DNA from 3 places in the Pseudoclavibacter sp. RFBJ3 genome. Region 1 is predicted to be linked to each of the others. Evidence: predicted binding sites of a transcription regulator. Region 1 holds the regulator's gene; each other region holds the start of a gene.
The links. Region 1 encodes HrcA, which represses chaperone genes, less so after heat shock. Its sites were predicted from a motif close to TTNGCACTCGNNNNNNNCGAGTGCNAA; they were not measured.

Region 1 (7,631 bases):
CATGGCGAGCAGGAGAACGCCGAGCACGGAATCACCGACGGCCCGCTGTCGGAGCGTGGTCGGGCCCAGGCTCATCTGATCGGCCGCAGGCTCGCGGGCGTCCCGCTCAGCGAGTCCTACACGTCGCCGCTGGATCGCGCTGTCGAGACGAGCGCGGTGATCGACCAGTACACGAGCGGTCCCGCCGCGCTCGAGTCGACGCTGCTCTTCGACTGCATCCCCACGGGACAGGACGGCGCGCCGTCGACGTACGACAGCTTCTTCGGCGGCATCGCTGACGAGGTCGTCGACGCCGGCATGGCGCAGATGAACGACGCGTACGACACGTTCTTCAGCAAGAGCCGCGACGACCGCCACACGCTGCTCGTGACCCACAACTTCGTGATCGGCGAATTCGTGCGCCGAGTGCTCGACGCCCCAGACTGGCGCTGGCTCGGCCTCAACTCCGTGAACACCGGTCTCACGGTGGTCCGGGTGCGGACCAGGAAGCCGGCTGAGCTGCTGCTCTTCAACGACCTGTCGCACCTGACGCCGGAACTGCGCACGGGAGTCAGCACCTCGATCGCCGTCTGAGGTCGTCGGGCCTGCCGCCGGGAGCCTCCCGCGTCGTCTGCTCGGCCTGCCGATGGCCGTACGCTTGTGGGCATGGAAACAAAGGTCGCCGTGCTGGGCGCTTCTGGCCGCATGGGAACACTGATCACACGGATCCTCGAGACGACCGATGGGCTCCGCTTCCATGCGGGGCTGACGAGTTCTTCTTCACTCGATGAGATGCTCGGCGCCGACGTGCTCATCGACGTCTCGCGGCTCGAGGCGTCGGAGGCGGCGGTTCCCTTCGCCCTCGAGCATGGCATCGACGTCGTCGTCGGCACGAGCGGCTGGGACGAGCAGCGGATCGCCGGTATCTCTGGCCTCGTGCCTCCGGAGCGTGCCGTCGTCTTCGTCCCGAACTTCTCTCTGGGCTCGGTGCTCGGCACCGCGCTGGCGAGTGTCGCGGGGCGCTTCTTCGAATCGATCGAGATCGTCGAAGCGCACCATGACAAGAAGGTGGATTCGCCGTCAGGGACCGCTGTGCGGACCGCAGAGCGCATCGCGACCTCGAGGGAACGGCCACTCGCCGCTGCGAACAGCGAGCAGGACGCTCGGGGGCAACTCGTCTCGGGCGTGCCCATCCACAGTCTGCGGCTACGTGGAGTCGTGGCAGATCAGCAGGTGATCTTCGGGGGAGAGGGTGAAGTGCTGACGATTCGCCACGAGACGATCTCGCAGGAGGCCTACGTGCATGGCATCAAGCTCGCCATCACGCATGCGGTTGAGACGCGGGGCACGACAGTCGGGCTCGACGGCGTGCTCGGCCTCGACGGACTGTCGGGTCGCTCGTGAAGAGCAACCTGGCCACGAAGCTCGGCGTCGCCGCCGTGACCCTGCTGCTGCTGCTCTACATCGTCTTCGTCTCGGGCATGGCGGTCTCACTGTTCGCGGGCGATATCGTCGCCAAGGTGATGGGTGCCGCACTCATCGTGTTCCCGGTCCTCGCGGTCGTCTTCGTGGCCCGTGAGCTGCTCTTCGGGATGCAGACGGAACGACTGCTCGGACGTATGGCGGACGCCGGCGAGCTGCCGGAGGACGACCTGCCCAAGCGACCGAGCGGACGCGTCGTCCGTGAGGCGGCCGACGAGGACTTTCCGAGGTGGAAGTCCGAGGTCGAGGCCGCTCCTGAAGACTGGAGGACGTGGATGCGCCTCGGTCTTGCGTACTCGGCCTCGGGGGACCGAAAGCGAGCCAGGGCTTCTCTGCGCGAGGGCATCCGCCTCGAGAAGGCCGCTCGCGCCAGGGCGTGAGCGTCCCGGCTCGAAGGGTCAGACCCCGGCGCCAGGCTCTGGCTCGAACTCCGGCGACTTGAGGGCCAGCTCGACGGCCTGACCCGCGGTGCGATCCTTGAAGGTGAAGCCCGCGTCGAGCAGGCGCTTCGGGCGGATCTGCTGGTCGGCGAGGAACAGCTCACGGCCCGCCTTCTGGAGGGTGAGATCGATGAGCGTCGATGGCGCCTTGAGCTTGTAGGGGCGCCCCAGCTCGTCGGCCAGCTGCTGCTGGATCTCGTCGGCGGTCGCGGGTGTGGGGCCGACCAGGTTGTAGGGCCCCTGCGCGTCGTCGGACTCGAGCAGGAAGCGGAGCGCGCGCACTTCGTCGCGCAGGCTCACCCACGGCCAGTGCTGCGTGCCGTCACCCAGCTGCGAGAGCAACCCGACGCTTGCCAGGGTCTTCAGGACGGTCAGGACACCGCCGCGCCCCAGGACGAGACCGGTGCGGGCGAGGACGACCCTGGTGCCGTCCGGGGCTGTCTGAGCCGCGCGCTCCCAGCGGTCGACGACACGCGGGAGGAACTCGTCGGTCTCGGGCAGTGCCGAGTCCTCGTCGAGTACCTGCCCCGGCCGGTCGCCGTACGCGCCCGACGCGGAACCGTTGATGAGGAGCGCCGGGGGCGTGGAGGAGGCCGCCATGGCACCGGTGATCGTGAGCGTCGCGTTGACGCGGGAGCGAAGGATCTCCTTCTTCACGTTGTAGGTCCACGGCAGCTTGCTGAGCGGTGACCCGGAGAGGTTCACGACTGCATCCACGCCGTCGAGGACCCTCGCGTCCAGGGTTCGCTGGGCGGGGTTCCACCGGAACTCGCTGGCGTCCTTCGGGTCGCGCCTGACGAGCCGCGTGACGCGGTGGCCGTGCGCGTGCAGTTCCTCGATGAGACGGTGGCCGATCATTCCGGATGCGCCGGAGACGAGAACGTGCTTTGGGGAGGTCGCCTGAGTGCTCATGACCTCGAAGGTAGTCGTGTCAGTTGGGCGCGAGCGCAACGCGGGGCCGTGCTCGGCTGATCGCGCGCCTGATTGCGCCTAGGCTGTGCGGGTGCATCACGTGAACCTCGCCCCGAACACGGCCCAGCCGAACGGCCATCTTGGCGCCTAGCGCGCTGCCGCTCGGCGAGCCGGTGCCGCCGAGCGGAGAGCTCCCCGGCCAGGCACTGGTCGGCGCCGAGTCACGAGACTTCGGCGTCTACATCCACGTGCCCTTCTGCCGCGTGCGGTGCGGCTACTGCGACTTCAACACCTACACGGCGGAGGAGCTCGGAGGGGTCTCGCGTTCCAGCTATGCCGGCGAGGTGGAGAAGGAGATGGTGATCGCCGAGCGGGTGCTGAGCGGTGCCCCTCGCGAGGTATCCACCGTCTTCTTCGGTGGCGGAACGCCGACTCTCCTGCCCGTCAGCGACCTTGCGGCGATGCTCGAGGGAGTGCGCAGTCGCTGGGGCCTCGCCCCAGACGCGGAGGTCACCGTCGAGGCGAACCCCGACTCGGTCGGCGAGCGTGAGCTCGCCGAGCTCCGGGCTGCTGGAGTGACCCGAGTCAGCTTCGGGATGCAGTCCGCCGTCCCGCACGTCCTCAGCGTTCTCGAGCGCACCCACGATCCGGCACGCATCCCTATCGTGGTCGCCGCAGCGAAGCGAGTCGGGCTCGAGCCGAGCCTCGACCTGATCTACGGCACTCCCGGCGAGTCCATCGACGACTGGCGCCGATCGCTCGACATGGCGCTGGCGCAGGAGCCGCTGCACGTGAGCGCGTATGCGCTCATCATCGAGGAGGGCACGAAGCTGGCCAGGCAGATCCGCCGCGGCGAGGTGCCCGCTGTGGACGACGACCTGCAGGCCGACATGTACGAGCTCGCAGATGAGCGACTCTCAGCGGCCGGGTTCGAGTGGTACGAGGTCAGCAACTGGTCGCTCGACGGCAAGCACGCGTCTCGCCACAACCTCTCCTACTGGCGAGATGCGGACTGGTGGGGATTCGGGCCAGGCGCGCACAGCCACGTGGGTGGCGTGCGCTGGTGGAACGCCAAGCATCCGAGCGCCTACGCATCGAGGCTTGCTGAGGGCATCACCCCGGCCATGGGGCGCGAAGTGCTCGACGAGGAGACGAAGCGCTTCGAGCGGATCATGCTCGGCTCGCGTCTGCGGGAGGGCCTCGCGATCTCCGAGCTGGACGACTCCAGCGTCGTCGCCGAGCTCATCGCCGAGTCGCTCGTCGACGGGAGGGCCGCGCTGAAGGGCAGGCTCGTCCCGACGCTCCGCGGTCGGCTCATGGCAGACGCGATCGTGCGCCGAATCGCCGCCTGAGCCGGCTCAGCTCACGAACCGGAAGGTGACCGGGTACCGGTAGGGGAGACCCTTGTTCGCCTGGACCGCGCCGAGAATGGCGTAGACGACGACGGCAACCCAGAGCAGCGGGTAGAGGAGCGGGACGATCAGCGCCAGCGGGCCGCCGATCAGCGAGAGCAGCGAGATGACGCCGATGCCGAGGTACACGATCGCAACGGTGATGCCGAAGTTGAGCGCCTCCCGGCCCTCGCTGTCGGCGAGAGGCCCCCTCCGCCGCGTGACGAGCCAGAGGATGAGCGGCCCGACGGCCGGGGCGACGATGTTGAGCAGGTGATCGAAGGTTCCGACGAGGCGGTCGCCGTCTCGGGTCAGGGGCGGTTCTGTCCCATTCTGCGGGCCCGACTGCTGGTACTGCCCGCCCTGCGGGTGCCCGTAGGGAGCCTGCTGTCCGTACGGGACCTGCTGACCGTGGGGAGCCTGCTGCCCGTACGGTGGCTGCTGCCCGTAGGGTCCCGGCCGGTCGTATGGCGGCTGCCGAGGCTGATCCTGGTGTCCTGGCGGCGGGGTCGGTGCGTTCTGATCTGACACGGGGTTCCTCTCGTCGGTTTCGCCCACGCTACTGCGCGTGCCCTCCGAGGGCCTGGCATCCTGCTGGTGGCGCGAGCGGAAAGCGGTAGGATTGGCAGTCTCAGGTTCGGAGTGCCAGTCCGACTCGCAGCAGCTCGTCGAGGGAGGAGCATCGTGGTTTCAGACAGAAGCATGCAGGTGCTCCGCGTCATCGTCACCGACTACGTCACGAGTCGTGAGCCGGTGGGCTCCAAGTCGATCGCAGACCGTCACGATTTCGGCGTCTCCGCGGCCACCATCCGCAACGACATGGCACAGCTCGAAGACGCCGAGCTCATCGTCGCCCCGCACACGTCCTCCGGGCGCATCCCGACCGACAAGGGCTACCGACTCTTCGTCGACCGGCTCGCCGAGTTCAGGCCGCTCTCCGGGGCGCAGCGTCGGGCGATCGAGACGTTCATCGAGGGCAGCGACGACGTCGACGAGGTGCTCGGACGGTCGGTGCGACTGCTAGCGCAGCTCACCAACTCCGTCGCGATCGCGCAGTACCCCTCGCTCGCGAACGCCGCCATCCAGCACGTCGAGTTCGTCCTGCTGTCGAGCATGCGCGTCCTCACGGTCCTCATCACCGACTCGGGCCGCGTCGAGCAGCGCATCGGGCATCTGCGTGCCGAGGTGAGCGTCGAGCAGCTGCATGTGCTCCGGGACCGGCTGGCCGGCCGCCTCGTCGGGAAGACGGTCGCGCGCGCTTCGACGGAGCTCAGGGATGTCAGCGGCATCATGGGGGAGCGAGACGCGGAGCTCTTCGCGCCCGTCATCGCCAACCTGCTCGAGCTCGTCCTGGCGCACCGCCAGGAGCGCCTCGTCATGGCGGGCACCGCGAACCTCGCCCGGACCGAACGTGACTTCCCCTCGAGCATCCTGCCCGTCCTCGAGGCCATCGAGGAGCAGGTGGTCCTCCTGCGGCTGCTCGACGAGCTCCACTCCAGCCCCGAGGCCTACTCGGTCAGCATCGGCCAGGAGAACGTCGACCTGGGCCTCGGCGAGACGGCTATCTTGACGAGCGGCTACCGCAGCTCCGGGAGCGACGCGCGTCTCGGCGTCGTCGGGCCGACGAGAATGGACTACCCGAGGAATATCCAGGCCGTTCGAGTGGTTGCGAGTTACCTGTCACGGGTGCTCGACGAGCAGCACTCGGACGACTGACCCACACCGCCAGATCACTCGGCGGATGCACCCGGCGCCTGACAACGCAGGCGTGACACACACAGATGCAAAGAAGGAGTCGCCACTCTTGGCAGACCACTACGACGTGCTCGGCGTGAGCCGTGAGGCGTCCCAGGACGAGATCAAGAAGGCCTACCGCAAGCTGGCACGCCAGCTGCACCCGGACGTCAACCCGTCCGAAGATGCCGCGGAGCGCTTCAAGTCCGTCACGCACGCCTACGACACGCTCATCGACCCCGAGCGGCGCCGGCAGTACGACCAGGGCGGCCCAGATGGGCAGTCCTTCGGCGGCTTCGGCGACATCTTCGAGACCTTCTTCGGCCAGCAGGGCTCCCGCGGACCCCGCTCGCGCGCGGAACGCGGCCAGGACGCGCTCGTGCGCGTCGAACTCGACCTCGACGAGGTCATGTTCGGCACGCACCGGGACCTCGAGGTCACGACGGCGATCGCCTGCGAGAACTGCCAGGGCACCTGCTGCGCGCCAGGGACCTCGCCGACGACGTGCTCGGCATGCGGTGGGGCCGGGTCCGTGCAGCGACAGGTGCGCTCCATCCTCGGCATGGTCGTCACGAACCAGCCGTGCGCGCAGTGCCGCGGCTACGGCACAGTCATCGAGCACCCGTGCGACACGTGCCACGGCCAGGGGCGCGTCCGATCGAACGTGAGCATCCCGGTCGACATCCCGTCCGGTGTGGACTCCGGGCTGCGCATCCACCTTCCCGGTCGGGGCGAAGCCGGACCAGCAGGGGGAGCGAACGGCGACCTCTACCTCGAGATCCGCGTGCGCCCGCACGAGGTCTTCTCGCGAGACGGCGATGACCTCCAGTGCGTCGTCGAGGTGTCGATGGCCGACGCGATCCTGGGCACCTCGACCACGGTCGGTGCGCTCGACGGCGACGTCGACCTGCAGATCCCCGCGGGCGTGCAGTCGGGTGAGGTGCTGACCGTTCGAGGTCGGGGCATCACGCGGCTTCGCTCGACGCATCGCGGCGACCTCGACATCGCCGTCCAGGTCGTGACCCCGGCGAAGCTCGACGGCAGGTCGCGCAAGCTGATCGAGGAGTTCGCTGCCCGTCATCGCCACGAGGCCCCTCGCCTCGCGCGGGAGAAGCAGGGGATGTTCTCGAAGCTCCGCGACCGTTTCGGTCGCTGACGTGGCGTGGCTCTACCTCGTCGAGGACCTCGACGAGGCGCTGCGCGTCGGCGGCGTCGTCGAGGTGCGCGGCGCGGAAGCCAAGCACATGGCGGTCGCGCGGATGCGAGTGGGCGAACGTGTGCAGCTCGGCGACGGGCGCGGCTTCGTGGTCGACGGCGAGCTCGCTCTGAGTGAGCGCGACCGCGCACTCGTCACGGTCCTCGCCGCGCGGCGAGTGGCGCAGTCGGCTCCGCGTGTCACGGTTGTCCAGGCACTCGCGAAGGGCGGGCGAGACGACCTCGCCGTGCAGGTCGCGACGGAGCTCGGAGCCGCGGCGTTCGTGCCATGGCAGGCGAAGCGCAGCGTGAGCCGCTGGGACCAGAAGGCCGAGAAGGGCCGTGAGCGGTGGGCATCCATCGCCAGGGAGGCCAGCAAGCAGAGCCTCGCCGCGTGGGTCCCGGATGTGGCCCCGCTGCACTCGACGGGTGAGGTCGCAACGCTCGCCGGTCACGCGCCGATGCTGGTCCTCGACCCGCTCGGCGACACCTCGCTGCG
Region 2 (7,631 bases), on a different contig from region 1:
TCGGCTTCGAGGAGATCGGGCGCCGACCCAAGTACTACCCGAGAGAGGGCGTGGATGCGATCGTGATGCGCGGACAGCTGCCGAGCGTGCGGGCGTCCGCCGAGGCTCGTGTCGCGGCCGGTGCTCGCAGAGAGCCGCTTGTGCTCGGCATCGAATCGTCGTGTGACGAGACGGGTGTCGGCATCGTCCGCGGTCGGGTGCTGCTCGCCAACGAGGTCGCCTCCTCGATGGACGAGCACGCCATCTTCGGTGGCGTCGTTCCCGAGATCGCCGCACGTGCCCACGCCGACGCGATCGTGCCGACCATCTCGGCGGCGCTCGAGACGGCCGGAGTCTCGCTCGAGGACCTCGACGCGATCGCCGTCACCCAGGGCCCTGGCCTCGCTGGTGCGCTCATGGTCGGAACGGCTGCGGCGAAGGCCCTGCACGTCGCCACCGGCATCCCGCTCTACACCGTGAACCATCTCGTGGGCCACGTCGCCGCTGACGTCCTGCGCGACGACGTGGGTCAGCTCGAGCTGCCAGCGGTGGCGCTGCTCGTCTCGGGTGGGCACACGTCCCTCCTGCACGTTCGCGACCTCGTCGACGACGTGGAGCAGCTCGGCGAGACGATCGACGATGCGGCTGGAGAGGCGTTCGACAAGGTGGCGCGACTGCTGCGCCTGCCCTACCCGGGGGGACCCGAGATCGACAAGGCCGCTGCCGGAGGGGATCCGAAGGCGATCCGGTTCCCGCGCGGGCTCACCAAGCCGAAGGACCTCGAGCGGCACCGCTACGACTTCTCCTTCTCGGGGCTCAAGACCGCCGTGGCCCGCTGGGTCGAGGCGAAGGAGGACGCGGGGGAGTCGGTGCCGGTCGCCGATGTCGCGGCGAGCTTCCGCGAGGCCGTCGCCGACGTGCTGACGGCGAAGGCGGTGGCGGCCTGCACTGCCCTCGGCGTCCCCCGCCTCGTGCTCGGCGGGGGAGTGGCCGCGAACGCGCGCGTGCGTGAGCTCGCGGAGGAGCGGTGCGCTGCCGCCGGCATCGAGTTGCGCATCCCCCCGCTTCGGCTCTGCACCGACAACGGGGCGATGATCGCAGCCGTCGGCGCGATGCTCGTCGCTGCCGGCAAGCCTCCGTCCCCGCTCGACTTCGCGGCGGACTCGACGCTTCCGGTGGCCACGCAGCCTGCGCCGCAGGAGAGACCAGCTCTGGGGGAGCACCGATGACAGCACCCGATCAGCCGAAGCTGCCGCCGCGCAAGCCCGTGGAGCTTCCCCCGATCGACCGCACCCCGGTCGATGACACCAGCAACGCCGCCTACTCGGCTCTCACCCCGCGCTCGCGGGGTGAGGAGAAGTCGGCTCCGGCCGTGGAGAGCTCTGCGCCCCGGTCCGAGGAGCGCCGGAGTCCGGAGAACGACCGGGACATCGACCCGGCCGTCGCGCACGTGCAGGAGACCGCGATGGCTCCTGCGTCCGCTCGCGCCGCGACGGCACCGGCGCCTCCTGCGCTCGGGCTCAGTCGCCTCGCGGTCATCGTCTCCGTGCTGCTCTCGCTTGCCGCGGCAGCCCTGGCGCTCGCCCTCTCCGCATCCGTGACCCCCTCGCCGCTCTGGCCCCTGTACCTCGGGGCGAGTCTCGGCGCGGTCGCACTCCTGCTCGCGGTGCTGGGGCGGCGCCACCGCGGTTGGGTGCTCGCGCTCGTGCTCGCTGTGGCGGCGGTCGCGGGCTGTATTGGCTTCGCCTTCGTCGTCGCCTGAGTCCGCGCTCCAGCAACCGCCGTGCCCCGCGAGGTTGGAAGTCATCCTGCGGGATGACGAGGCCGAGGCCATGGGGATGACGTGCCGTTGAGCAGGTCGCCGTAACGTTGGAGCATCTCATCACCTCTCGAAAGGAGCGGACATGACCTGGTCGACACCAGATGGCCCCGTCGAGCGGATACCGGCCCCGAACGTCGCCGCGCAGCCCGTCGGCGAGCCGTGGGAAGCGCGAGGCGACACCCCCGGGGCCGGCAACGGGAACGGCTCCGGGCACGACTCGGGCTACCGGCAGGATCCGGGCTACGGGCAGGGTTTCGGCTACGGCCAGGATTCGGGCTACGGCCAGGACGCCGGCTACGGCCACACCGCGCCGAGCGACAGCTGGGGCCCTGGCGGCAACGCGGCGCAGGCGGCCCCCTCGCAGCACCTCGCCTATCCGGTGACGCCCTACGTCCAGGCGCCGTACACGGCACCTCGACCGGCCGGTGCCGGGACGCTGACCTTGAGCGTCGTGGCCCTGTGTCTGAGCGGAGGGTCGTTCTTCGTCTCGCTGATCCCCATCCTCCAGTTCGTCTGGTGGATGGTCGGGATCGCTGGCATCGTGTGCGGCTTCATCGCGCTGCGTCGCGAGCCGCGCGGACGGGCGCTCGCCATCACCGCCATCGTGCTCGGCTTCATCTCGGTCTTCGGGCTCCTGCTCCTGCTTGTCCTCGCCCTCCTCTTCTTCGGGGGAATCGGACTGCTCGGAGGCCTCAGCTCTTACTGAGCGTGGTCTTTCCTGAACCTTGTGTGACGGTTCCCAGTCAAACCCTGGGAACCTAGGACATGGGCGTGCGCCACTGAAGGCGTCGCCGCTTGCTCCACGCACGTGAACACCAGCCTCAACCGCCGCGAAATCGGCTGAACCGGAAGGAGCTCCGCAATGAGCGACAGCAACGCAACCCCAGGTGACAAGCCACGGCTCCCGGAGGACGACAGCACACCTCCCCAGTACGAGGCACCGGCCGCCTACACGCCGCCTGCTGAGTCGGTCGACTACTCCGCCCCGGCAGCCACCGGCACCGACTCCACGCCGCCCTCCGTCTCGGGCACCGACGCTTCGACCCCGGCCGCCCCGTACTCCGACTCCTCCGCACCCACATCATCGGGCAGCGGGTACACGCCACCGGCCGCGCCTGGCTCTGGCTCCGACTACTCGGCGCCTTCGGCATCCGGCACCGACTACTCGGCTCCCTCGTCATCCGGCAGCGGCTCCACGCCGCCCGCAGCATCCGGTTCGGTGAGCTACACGCCGCCGAGCGAGCCAGCCGCGGCACCGGGCGCAGCTCCCTACGGTCAGGCTCCATCCGCGAGCCAGGCTCCCGCCGGCGCAGCTCCGGCATACGGCGCTCCGCAGTCGCAGGGGCAGCCGCAGGGCTATGGGGCGCCGCAGGGATACGCGACGCCCGGTTACCCGGCGCAGTCCGCTGCTCCCAAGCGCACGCTCAGCATCGTCGCGCTTTCCCTCGGCGGTGCGGGTATCCTGCTCACCTTCGTCACGGCGTTCCTCGGGCTTCCCCTCGGTATCGCAGGTCTGGTCTGCGCCATCATGGCCAAGTCGCGGGAGCCGCAGGCCGGCCCGCTGCGCGTCTGGGGCCTCTGGGTCTCGATCGCAGCCATCGTGCTGTCGGTGATCGTGGCGATCATCGGCATCGTCGTCGCCGCCATGTTCATCGGCGACATGTCGTCTTACGGATACTGATCACCCGCTGCAAGAACTGGCAGGAGTGCGGGTGGATGCATCCGCCCGCACTCTAAGCTTGTTCAGCACCTGCAGCCTTGTCGACGACTGAGAAGGACACCATGTCTGACCCGAACGGCCCCCAGTACCCGCAGCAGCCCCACCAGAACGGCCAGTCGCAGACCGGCCAGCCCCCTTTCGGCGCGCAGCAGCCCGGCCAGGGCCAGTACGGCCAGGGGTCGTACGGGCAGTCTCAGCCGCAGTACGGGCAGCAGAACGATCAGCAGTACGGCCAGCAGCAGCCCGGGTATGGCCCGGCTGACGGCGGTTACGGCCAGCAGCAGCCTGGGTACTCTGGCTATGGCGCTCAGCAGCCGTCCGGTCAGCAGCAGGCTCCTGCGCAGCAGGGCTATGGCCAGCCGCAGCAGAACCAGTTCGGGCAGCCGCAGTACGGTGCCCCGCACCAGGATCAGTTCGGGCAGCCCCAGTACGGCGCCCCGCAGCAGGGGCAGTACGGGCAGCCGCAGCACGGTGCTCCGCAGCAGGGACAGTTCGGGCAGCAGCCCGGCCAGCAGTTCGGCGTGCAGGGATACGGCCAGCAGCCGAAGGCTCCTGCGCCGGTGCTCGGGATCATCGGCGTGGCGCTCGGCGCGCTCTCGCTGCTTCTCCTCCTGCTTCCCGGGTGGGCGTACATCGTGGCCCTGGTGCTCGGTCTCGGCGCCGTCGGGCTCGGAATCGCCGGGCTTCGCGCCCCGAAGGGCCTCGGACGCACCCTTGCCGTCGTGGGCCTCGTGGCGGGTGGCCTCGCGGTCCTGCTCGCCATCGTGACGCTGGTCGTGGTGCTGGTCGTCTAGGCACGAGACCCGCCGACGGCTCGGCTGGCCTCAGCTGAGCCGATCGGCGAGGATGGCGACGCGCTTGTCGCCGATCCTCGTGAGGATGAGCACCGCGGACGCGTCTCCCTTGAGCGAGAGCTTCCGCCTGAACTCCGCAGGGTCGATGTCGACCCCCCGTTTCTTGATCTCGAGCACGCCGATGCCTCGCTTCCGCAGCTCGCCCTTGAGCGACGATGCATGCAGGGGCAGCACCTCTCGGACCGAGAACGCGCTCGCGAACGGCGTCGGCGTGAAGTGCTCGGCGGTCATCCACGCGATGCTCTCTGAGATCATCGACGCTTCGAGCGACCGTGCGAGGTCGCCGATGAGGCGAGCGCGGATGATCGCCGCGTCCGGCTCGTAGAGCACGGCGCCCAGCGCCGCGACGTCCGCGTCCCGGACGTCCTCGCCTGTCGTCAGCTCGGCGGTGCCATGCCTGCTGATCACGAGAGCCGAGCGGCGGATGCCCGCCCTCGCCGTGCCGTGCATCCATACCGTCGCCTCGACGAGGTCGCCGTTGGAGGACACCCACTGCGTCTCCGCGTCCTCCGGGAGGTACGCGTGGTCGATCCCCGGTCCCAGCTTGATGCCCGTCGGGCGCTCGCGGCCTGCGGCGAAGACGAAGTCGAGGGATGGGCTCCAATCCGCCGGATCGAAGTGGCGTGCCGTGCTCCCGCCGTTTGTTGTCCTGCGGGCCGGGTCGAACCAGAGCGCATCGAAGGCATCCAGGTCCACCTCCTCGGCGCGGTCGTGCCTGACCTGCGCGTTCGGAAACGGGGCCAGGTTGTGGGCCGCGATAGCAGCCGTGACCTCGTCGACGTCGAACGCGGTGACCTCGAGCCCGAGCGATGCGAAAGCCATGGAGTCCGCGCCGATCCCGCAGCCGAGGTCGGCCACGCTCACGGCGCCGGCCTGCCTGAACCGGTTCGCGTGGTGCGCCGCGACTTGCAGACGCGTCGCCTGCTGCAGGCCAGCGTCGGTGAAGAGCATCCGCTCGGCGAACGGGCCGAACTTGGCGGATGCCCGCCGCCGGAGCTTCGCCTGCGTGACGACGGCGGCGACGACGTCCGCGGACCCTCCTGCCGCGCGCAGCCTCGTCACCAGGGCGAGCGCGTCTCCCGCCGACTCGACGGGCGGCGCGTCGTCGAGCAGGGTCATCGCCTCCGGTGTGAGGAGGGCCAGGAGTTCGTCGCGTTGCACCAGCACTACGCTACCGGCGTACGCCACGAGACGTCGCCGCGTTGCAGTCGTCGCCGCCTGGCCCCTACACTCTGAGTTAGCACTCTCATGGGGAGGGTGCTAATTCTGAACTTCCTATCGCTGAGAAAGAGGTCAACCGTGTCGGTGAACATCCAGCCGCTCGAGGATCGCATCGTCATCAAGCAGGTCGAAGCCGAGCAGACCACGGCTTCGGGTCTTGTGATTCCGGACACCGCCAAGGAGAAGCCCCAGGAGGGCGAAGTCGTCGCAGTCGGCCCCGGCCGCATCGATGACAACGGAAACCGCGTGCCGCTCGACCTCGTGGTCGGCGACAAGGTCATCTACTCCAAGTACGGCGGAACCGAGGTCAAGTACGGCGGCGAGGAGCTCCTTGTGCTCTCCGCTCGCGACATCCTCGCGAAGATCGTCTAGTCTCCTGACCTCCTGAGGCCGAGCCGGTTCGGGCGGTCTCATCTGCAGGAGCAGCATCGCGCATGGCGCCCACCCCTCGGGGTCGGGCGCCATTCGTGTTCCAGGGGCCCGACGTCGGGCGTACGATCTCGAGGTGACGGAATCTCCTCGGTCCGGCCTCTGGCTGGCGTTCAGCGCGTACGCGCTCTGGGGCTTCATGCCCCTCTACGTCGTGGCGACCGCTCCCACGACGCCCGTGGAGCTCATCGCGTGGCGCATCATCCTGAGCGTCGTGTTCTGCCTGCTCGGCGTGCTCGTCATGCGGGCCTGGCGTCCGTTCCGGGAGCTCATCTCGAAGAAGCGGGTCGTGCTCGGCCTCGGCATCGCCGGGGTCCTGGTGTCGGCGAACTGGCTGTTCTACGTGCAGGCGGTCGCGACAGGCCACACCCTCGACGCCGCGCTCGGCTACTTCCTCAACCCGATCGTGTCCGTCGCGCTCGGGCTGGTCTTCCTCCGCGAGAAGCTCAGGCCCCTGCAGTGGGTCGCCGTCGGGCTCTCTCTCCTCGCCGTGCTCGTGATCTCGCTCGGCTACGGCCGCATCCCGTGGCTCGGCCTGGGCGTCGCCATGACCTTCGGGCTGTATGGGCTCGTGAAGAAGCGGGTGGGGGTCCAGGCGGATGCGCTCTCCGGACTGGCGGTCGAGACGACGCTCATCATGCCCATCGGCGCGATCTGCCTGCTCTGGACGGTGCTCTTCGGCGGCGGCATCACCTTCGGCTCCGTGTCGGCGGTCAACACGGGCGTCCTGCTCTTCGCGGGCGTCGTCACGAGCGTGCCGCTTCTGCTGTTCGCGGCGGCCGCCAGGAGGCTGCGCCTCATCGAGCTCGGACTCATGCAGTACATCGCGCCGATCCTGCAGTTCGTGCTCGCCGTGGCGGTCTTCTCAGAGCCCATGCCGCTCGAGCGCTGGATCGGGTTCGCGATCGTCTGGGTCGCCCTCATCCTCTTCACGATCGACCTCGTGCGCACGGCTAGACTTGGCGCCAAGATTCCCTCGGTCGCGGACGAACTCGGTCCACCGACACGAGGCTGATGAGCTGAGGGTCCCGGGAATGCGTCCGGGGTCCTCGCTGTTCCATCACCACTGAGCTGTTTCCCGATGCACGAGGATGCCGCCGAACGGCGCATCCCAGATACCTCCTGGAGCGTAATGACCGAGTCGGACCCCTTTGGCTTCACCGGATTGACCTACGACGATGTGCTGCTGCTTCCCGGGCACACCGACGTCATCCCGTCTGAGGTCGACACGACGACACGGCTGACGCGCGGCATCACCCTGCGCGTCCCGCTCGTCTCGGCGGCGATGGACACGGTCACGGAGGCCCGCATGGCGATCGCCATGGCGCGCCAGGGTGGCATGGGCATCCTGCACCGCAACCTGTCGATCGACGACCAGGTCGAGATGGTCGATCGCGTGAAGCGCTCCGAGTCCGGCATGGTGACGAATCCGGTGACGACGACTCCCAACGCGACGGTCGCGGAGGTCGATGAGATCTGCGGGCAGTACCGCGTCTCCGGCCTGCCGGTCGTCGACGAGGAGACGGGCAAGCTCGTCGGCATCATCTCCAACCGGGACATGCGCTTCGTTCCCGAGTCGGAGAAGCGCACGACCCGCGTGCACGAG
Region 3 (7,631 bases), on a different contig from region 1:
CCCGCCTGTTGTCGTGCGCGTGGTGCTTAGAAGTCCATTCCAGCGCCCGGGTCCATCGCCGGTGCGCCAGCCTTCTCAGGCTTGTCAGCGACGACGACCTCGGTCGTGAGGAAGAGACCAGCGATCGAAGCTGCGTTGAGCAGCGCGGAGCGCGTGACCTTCACCGGGTCGAGCACTCCAGCCTCGATGAGGTTGACGTACTCGCCGGTTGCGGCGTTGAGGCCCCAGCCGTCTTCGAGTCCGGCGACCTTCTCGGCCACGACGCCGGGCTCGAGGCCAGCGTTCGTCGCGATCTGCTTGAGCGGTGCGAGGATGCCGACCTTGACGATGTTGACGCCGGTCGCTTCGTCACCCTTGAGCTCGAGCTTGTCGAGAACGCGTGCGCCAGCCTGGATGAGGGCGACGCCACCACCGGCGACGATGCCCTCTTCGACGGCAGCCTTCGCGTTGCGGACTGCGTCCTCGATGCGGTGCTTGCGCTCCTTGAGCTCGACCTCGGTCGCTGCTCCGGCCTTGATGACGGCGACGCCACCGGCGAGCTTCGCGAGGCGCTCCTGGAGCTTCTCGCGGTCGTAGTCGCTGTCGCTGTTCTCGATCTCGGCGCGGATCTGGGCGACGCGGCCGGCGATCTGCTCGGGCGAGCCAGCGCCCTCGACGATCGTCGTCTCGTCCTTCGTCACGACGACCTTGCGGGCCGTGCCGAGGAGGTCGAGCGTCGTGTTCTCGAGCTTGAGGCCGACTTCCTCGCTGATGACCTGTCCACCCGTGAGGATGGCGATGTCCTGCAGCTGGGCCTTGCGGCGGTCGCCGAAGCCGGGAGCCTTGACGGCAACCGACTTGAAGATGCCGCGGACCTTGTTGACGATGAGCGTCGCGAGGGCTTCGCCCTCGACGTCCTCGGCGATGATGAGGAGCTGCTTGCCGGCCTGGATGACCTTGTCGACAACAGGAAGGAGGTCCTTGATGTTGGAGATCTTGCCGTTGACGATCAGGATGTAGGCGTCTTCGAAGACGGCTTCCTGGCGCTCGGGGTCGGTGACGAAGTACTGCGAGAGGTAGCCCTTGTCGAAGCGCATGCCCTCGGTCAGCTCGAGCGTGGTGCCGAACGTGTTCGACTCCTCGACGGTGACGACGCCTTCCTTGCCGACCTTGTCGATCGCCTCGGCGATGATCTCGCCGATCTGCGCGTCAGCAGCCGAGATCGATGCGGTGGCAGCGATCTGCTCCTTGGTCTCGACCTCCTTGGCGGATGCGAGCAGCTCGGCGACGACGGCCTCGACGGCCTTCTCGATGCCGCGCTTGAGCGAGATCGGGTCTGCGCCTGCTGCGACGTTGCGGAGGCCCTCGCGGACGAGCGCCTGAGCGAGGACGGTAGCCGTCGTCGTGCCGTCACCGGCGACGTCGTCGGTCTTCTTCGCGACCTCCTTGACGAGCTCGGCACCGATCTTCTCGAACGGGTCGTCCAGCTCGATCTCCTTGGCGATGGACACGCCGTCGTTCGTGATCGTGGGCGCGCCCCACTTCTTCTCGAGCACGACATTGCGGCCGCGTGGGCCGAGCGTGACCTTCACCGCGTCGGCGAGCGTGTTCAGTCCACGCTCAAGCCCGCGACGGGCCTCTTCGTCAAAAGCAATGATCTTCGACATATGTGTACTGCGTCCTTTCCGGACGTGGTTCGTGAGGTTCGTGGTTGGCACTCGAACGAGGCGAGTGCAAGTCCATATTGGCACTCGGCCCTGTCGAGTGCAAGCCGCCCCGACGCCTTCTCGCTGCGGGCGAACGAGGACGGGAGATCCCGCGCCCTGCACCGAAAACGGCGCCGACCCCCACAGAGGGTCGACGCCGCTTGTCGTCGGGGATCAGAGTGCGCGGACGGACTCCGCCTGGGGGCCCTTGTCGCCGGCCCCGATCTCGAATTCGACCTTCTGTCCCTCTTCGAGAACGCGGTAGCCCTGCATCTCGATGGCCTTGTAGTGCACGAACACATCCTGTGCAGCAGCGCCGTCGAGCGCATCCACAGTGATGAAGCCGTAGCCCTTGTCAGCGTTGAACCACTTCACGGTTCCGTTCGCCATGTTTGTCTCCATTGCTCAGTAGTACTCGCCAGCGCCAGCCGACGGAGCCCTGCATGCGTGCGAGGGGGACGAACGATGGTGCCCAGGACTCGAGCAAGATACTAGGTCGCGACCTGTTGAGCGTGGAAGCCGAAAACCGCGATCACGTCACCTGGCGACGTTTTGTCTCCAGATGTTCACATTCGTGGAACACAAGGCGCGCATTCCCCGGTGAATCCCGGGGCTTTCGCCCCTATCCGGCGAGGTCGAGGCCGACGATGACGACGATCGTTCCAGCGGCAGCGACGTTCGGATCGAGCACCGCGGTGCCCCCGCCGAGCGACTGCACGAGCGCCAGGGCAGCAGCCTCCTGAGCGGGGTCGTTGTAGGAGACGGTGGTCGTCGCGTAGTCGGAGGTCGGCGCATCCGCCGTCTCCGTCACGTTCCAGCCGGCGTCAGCGAGCTCGGTGGTCGTTCCACCGGCGACGCCAGCCAGCTCGGTGCCGTTGAGCACGCGGACGGCGACGTTCGGGTCGAGCTGCGGCACGACCTCGGCAGGCGCCTCCTCGACAGGGGCGGCCTCGGCCGGCGTCTCGCTGGTCTCGGGCTCGGCGGACGGGCTGAACGAGACGGCGCCGTTGATGATCTGCATGGCAACCGCCGCGACGGCGACGATGACGACGACGGCCAGCAGGCCCCAGAGCCACGAGGCGAGCTTGGCGAGACGGGTTCGGGGCGCGCGATGCGCGCCGCGCCTATCGAGGCCGGGTGGGATGTCGTCGAAGCGATCCTTGGGGTAGTCCACGTTTTTACCGAATCCGTCCTGAGGTGGGAGAGGCGCTGGACATGCGCTGCTCGCGCCGCAGCTGGCGCTCATCCGCCCGCCGCTCGCGCGCACGCCGTAGGCGGCCGACGAGCATCGGCTGGTGAGCGAGCGCAGCTGGTGTCTCGATGAGCGTAGCGAGATTTCGGTAGTACTGCGTCGTCGACCAGCCGAAGCGATCCCGGATCGCTGCCGTCTTCGCTGCGTTCTGCCGCGGATTCAGGTCTTCGAAATCCAGCAGGGCGCGCTCGAGGTCGCTGAGCTCCACGTCCCGTTCCATGCAGGAAGTGTACGAGCACGGCTCACGGACTGGACTCACGCAACGCGCGTATGCTCGTTCCTCCCTGACCGCTCCCAGCGGTCTCGTCGATCTCCAGGAGGCACGGTGTCCTACGCCGTCAACAAGCCCGATTCCGAGTGGCGCGCCGAGCTCACGCCGCAGGAGTACCACGTGCTGCGCGAGGCAGGCACTGAGCGGGCCTACACGGGAGAGCTCCTCGAAGAGGGGCGCGCCGGACTGTACACCTGCCGCGCATGCGGCTCCGAGCTCTTCAAGGCCGGAACGAAGTTCGACTCCGGATGCGGGTGGCCGAGCTTCTACGAGTCGGTCCGCCCCGACGCAGTCCAGCTGCTCGAGGACCGCTCGCTCGGCATGGTGCGCACCGAGGTGCGCTGCGCGAACTGCGGGTCCCACCTCGGGCACGTGTTCCCCGATGGCTTCGGCACCCCGACGGGCGACCGCTACTGCATGAACTCGCTCTCGCTCTCCTTCACCCCGGACGACGAGACGCCCTCCGAGTAAGGAGCGCAGCACCCGAGTGGCCATGCGGTGCGCGCCTCGCGCACCGCATGGCTATGATGGTGCCGCTGCGATTGCAGCAGGCCGACTTAGCTCAGCTGGTAGAGCACCGCTCTTGTAAAGCGGATGTCGCGAGTTCGAACCTCGCAGTCGGCTCCAGAATCCTCACCGCCCCGCGCGAGCCCCTCGTTGCCTCCGTGTTCCGAAAGCGGCCCGAACTATACTCGGCTGGATGCACGAGCACACGACTGCGCAGCGCGCACCGCGCCCTCAGCGCACGACCGCAAGTCGCGGTGTGCTCGGACTGACCATCGGCGCGGGCCTGATCCTCACGCTCATCGCGATCAGGACGTTCACGGCTTCGCTCGACGACGCACCGGCCCTCGGCCCGATCAGCGACTTCGTGACGCTCTCCTTGAGCGTCGTCATCGAGTCCATGCCGTTCATCGTGCTCGGCATCCTGCTCTCGATCGTCGTCCAGCACTGGCTCCCGCCGGGCTTCCTGATGCGCATCCTGCCGCAGAGCCCCTGGCTCCGACGCGCCGTGATCTCCCTGTTCGGCATCGCCCTACCCGTCTGCGAGTGCGGCAACGTGCCCCTCGCCCGCGGCCTCGTGCTCCGCGGCTTCACGCCGGCCGAGTCGATCACGTTCCTGCTCGCAGCGCCCATCCTGAACCCCATCACGATCGTCACGACGTACCAGGCGTTCGGCTGGGACCACGGGATCCTGGCCGCCCGCATCATCGGCGGCTTCGTCATCGCCAACGTCATCGGCTTCCTGTTCAGCCGCCACCCGAGACCACAGGAACTGCTCACGCCGAGCTTCGCCGCAACCTGCGAGCTGGAGGCGAAGCACGGACACGGGGGCCGCTCCGGCGTCCGCGACCGCTTGCGGGCGAGCGCGTCGATGTTCGGCGCCGAGACCTCCACGATGCTCCCCGCGCTCTTCATCGGATCCGCCATCGCGGGTGCCATCCAGGTCGGCGTCTCACGCGATCTCCTCACGACGCTCGGCGAGCATCCCGTGCTCTCGGTGCTCGTGCTCATGACGCTCGGCTTCGTCATCTCGATCTGCGCGAACGTCGACGCGTTCTTCGCCCTGTCCTTCGTCGGCACGTTCATGCCCGGCGGGATCGTGGCCTTCCTCGTGATGGGGCCGATGATCGACGTCAAGATGCTCGCGCTCATGCGCACGACCTACACGAGCGCGGTCCTCGCGCGCATCACCCTCATCGTCGCGCTGTCGGCCTTCACCCTCGGACTCGGAGTGAACCTCATTGCTTGAACGACTGCTCTCCAGATGGCGCGGGGTCGCGCTCACGCTCTTCACCGTCGTCGCCACGGTGTGGCTCTCCATGACGGGCGGTCTCTCGCTCTACATCCACCCCCGCTACTTCGTGTTCACCTCGATCATGGCGGTCATCGGCGGCGTCCTCGCGATCGCGGCCATCGCCGTCACTCCGGGTCGCGACGACCACGACCACGGACATGACCACGACCACTCGCATGAGTCGGATGCGCTCGGCACATCGACCACACGGCGGAGCAACCGCCGCCCGCGGCTCGGCGCACGTCAGCGCATCGCCGTGATCGCCTCGACGACCGTCACGCTCGTCGTCGTCGCCACGGCGTTCGTGGCGCTCATCATCGCGCCGCCGGTGACGCTCAGCTCCGCGGCGGTGGAGAACCGCTCCCTCAACGCCAACGCGCAGACCGTGGACTCCCCGATCTCGGAGGGCGAGACGCTCCGGGGCCGCGACACCAGCTCCTTCACCGTCAAGGACTGGGCCGCGATGCTCCGCCAGGGCGACGGGGAGCAGCAGGTGCTCGGCGAACGCGCGAAGCTCGTCGGGTTCGTGACCGAGGACCCGGACTCGCCGGACGCCTTCATCCTGGCGCGCTTCGTCGTGAACTGCTGCGCGATCGACGCCGCCCCGGTCGGCGTCGCCGTGCACCAGCCCGGTTGGCAGGGCAGCTACCCCGTCGATTCCTGGGTCGAGGTCGACGGCGCGTTCGTCACGAACCCGAGCGCCTCCAGCGCCGAGCGCGTCGCACTCATGCCGACGACCATCACCGCGATCGACCAGCCGAACGACCCCTATGTCTACTGATCTCGCCTCGGGCGGACGCCGCTTCCGGAGGACGTTCATCCTGGCGGTCATCGTGCTCGCACTGCTCGCCGCGGGGCTCGCCGTCGGCAACATCCTGCAGGGTCCGCGAGTCGCGTCGACGGCGGTCAACGCCATCGGCACGGTCGAGCAGCAGGGCACGCGCCTCGTGCTGACACCGAACCAGCGCCTCCGCGAGATCGACCCCGCGCAGGTCGTCCTCGAGCCAGCCGCCGACTACAGCCTCACGGAGGAGAACGGCACGATCACGGTGACGTTCGAGCAGCTGCTCGCCTACGACACGAGCTACACCCTCACAGTGACGAATGCCGTGAGCTCCTCGACGGGCGTCTCATCGACCCTCGAGACCGAGTTCACGACTCCACCTCTCGAGGTGTCGACACTCGTCCGCGGGGCGATCTCGACCGGCGGGACGCTCGAGGACCGGGTCATCGAGACGAACGTCTCCGGCGGGGGTGAGCCGAGCATCCTGTTCACCGCCCCGCGCATCCAGGAGTATGCCCTCACGGACGCGTTCGTCGCCGTCATCGAACAGGACTCCGTAGGCCTCGGCACGGTCGGCGTCTCGCCCCGCGCTGAGCCCGGACCGGCTGTCCCGCTGAACGTGGACGCGACCGGGAGCTTCTCGAGCCTCGCCGCCGACGCGGCGAGCGGCCTCATCGGCTTCGTCGTCGACGGCGTGCACGCCGACGGGCAGACCGAGCTGGTGCGCTCGCTGTTCGTCTTCGACACGAGCGACACGTCGTTCCGCCCCAAGCAGGTGGCAGGCCCCGACGGCACACCGCTCATGGTCTCGACGTGGGCGTTCGCGCCCCGCACAGGGGCGCTCATCGCGCAGACCCTCGACGAGCAGCTGTACCTCGTGAACGTGCTCGCCGGCACCCCAGCCGAGCCGATCGGCCAAGCGCAGCACTTCCATGGCTTCGTTCCCGGCACGGCCACCGCCGTGACCTCCGGTGTCGGCGGCTACACCCTCTTCGATCTGAGCTCGGGGACCGCTGAGCAGCTCACCCCGGCTCCGATGACGCTCAGCGAGACGCAGTACCTCACGCAGACGAGCGTGCTCGACCCGGAGGGAACCCAGATCTCCGCGGTCGCGGATGCGGCGGCCGGGCTCGCCGACGTCACGGTGGAGTTCGCCGACGCCGACGGCCAGCGCACGCTCTTCGACCCCGGCGACAGCGGCGAGTGGCTGCGCGACATCTGCGTCTCCCCCAACGGCCAGTACCTCGCCGTCGAGACGGGCCTCGGCGCGCAGGGGCCGGACGGCTACGCCGTGCTTCCCGGCATGAAGCAGTCGACGACCACCGTCATCGACATCGCCACGGGCGCGGAGCTCCGCCGCCTCACCGGCTTCCTGACCTCGTGGTGCCGCTGACCCGTCTCCACGACCTGGGACCAGATACGACGATGGGCCCCACCCGCAGGTGAGGCCCATCTGATCGCAGTTGCTGCGCCTACTTGGCGGCGCGCTTGGCGGCCCGCAGCTTCGAGACCTCGTACATCGTGATGCTCGTCGCGATGCCAGCGTTGAGGGATTCCGTCGCCCCGTCGATCGGGATGGAGACGATCGCGTCGCAGTGCTCGGTGACGAGCCTCGAGAGGCCCTTGCCCTCGCTGCCGACGACGACGAGGAGCGGAGAGGTCGCGAGCTCGAGCGACGGCAGCGAGACGTCGCCGTCGCCGTCGAGGCCGATGACGAAGACGCCGGCCTTCTTGTACGCCTTGATGGTGGCCGTCAGGTTCGAGGCCATGGAGACGGGCAGACGCGCTGCGGCGCCGGCAGAGGTCTTCCACGCGGAGGCCGTCATGCCGACCGAGCGTCG

Region 2: a site for HrcA is predicted at 5,613-5,639, ahead of groES (co-chaperone GroES). Genes of this name have one in related genera too.
Region 3: a site for HrcA is predicted at 1,691-1,717, ahead of groL (chaperonin GroEL). Genes of this name have one in related genera too.

The regions. Positions count from the first base shown of each region.
Region 1 is NZ_PSXZ01000004.1:244,462-252,092, forward strand. It holds gene C5E07_RS04965 (histidine phosphatase family protein) at 1-573, shown strand, start outside; gene dapB (4-hydroxy-tetrahydrodipicolinate reductase) at 646-1,383, shown strand; gene C5E07_RS04975 (hypothetical protein) at 1,380-1,841, shown strand; gene C5E07_RS04980 (TIGR01777 family oxidoreductase) at 1,860-2,813, opposite strand; gene hemW (radical SAM family heme chaperone HemW) at 2,954-4,165, shown strand; gene C5E07_RS04990 (DUF4870 domain-containing protein) at 4,172-4,735, opposite strand; gene hrcA (heat-inducible transcriptional repressor HrcA) at 4,889-5,920, shown strand; gene dnaJ (molecular chaperone DnaJ) at 6,009-7,094, shown strand; gene C5E07_RS05005 (16S rRNA (uracil(1498)-N(3))-methyltransferase) at 7,096-7,631, shown strand, end outside.
Region 2 is NZ_PSXZ01000009.1:302,706-310,336, reverse strand. It holds gene tsaD (tRNA (adenosine(37)-N6)-threonylcarbamoyltransferase complex transferase subunit TsaD) at 1-1,208, shown strand, start outside; gene C5E07_RS10760 (hypothetical protein) at 1,205-1,741, shown strand; gene C5E07_RS19500 (DUF4190 domain-containing protein) at 1,884-2,507, shown strand; gene C5E07_RS10750 (DUF4190 domain-containing protein) at 2,664-3,482, shown strand; gene C5E07_RS10745 (hypothetical protein) at 3,584-4,315, shown strand; gene C5E07_RS10740 (class I SAM-dependent methyltransferase) at 4,346-5,536, opposite strand; gene groES (co-chaperone GroES) at 5,675-5,968, shown strand; gene rarD (EamA family transporter RarD) at 6,102-7,040, shown strand; gene guaB (IMP dehydrogenase) at 7,158-7,631, shown strand, end outside.
Region 3 is NZ_PSXZ01000009.1:158,060-165,690, forward strand. It holds gene groL (chaperonin GroEL) at 27-1,646, opposite strand; gene C5E07_RS10075 (cold-shock protein) at 1,860-2,075, opposite strand; gene C5E07_RS10080 (LytR C-terminal domain-containing protein) at 2,308-2,859, opposite strand; gene C5E07_RS10085 (DUF3263 domain-containing protein) at 2,864-3,157, opposite strand; gene msrB (peptide-methionine (R)-S-oxide reductase MsrB) at 3,263-3,679, shown strand; tRNA gene C5E07_RS10095 (tRNA-Thr) at 3,760-3,835, shown strand; gene C5E07_RS10100 (permease) at 3,909-4,961, shown strand; gene C5E07_RS10105 (TIGR03943 family putative permease subunit) at 4,954-5,787, shown strand; gene C5E07_RS10110 (hypothetical protein) at 5,777-7,183, shown strand; gene rlmB (23S rRNA (guanosine(2251)-2'-O)-methyltransferase RlmB) at 7,263-7,631, opposite strand, start outside.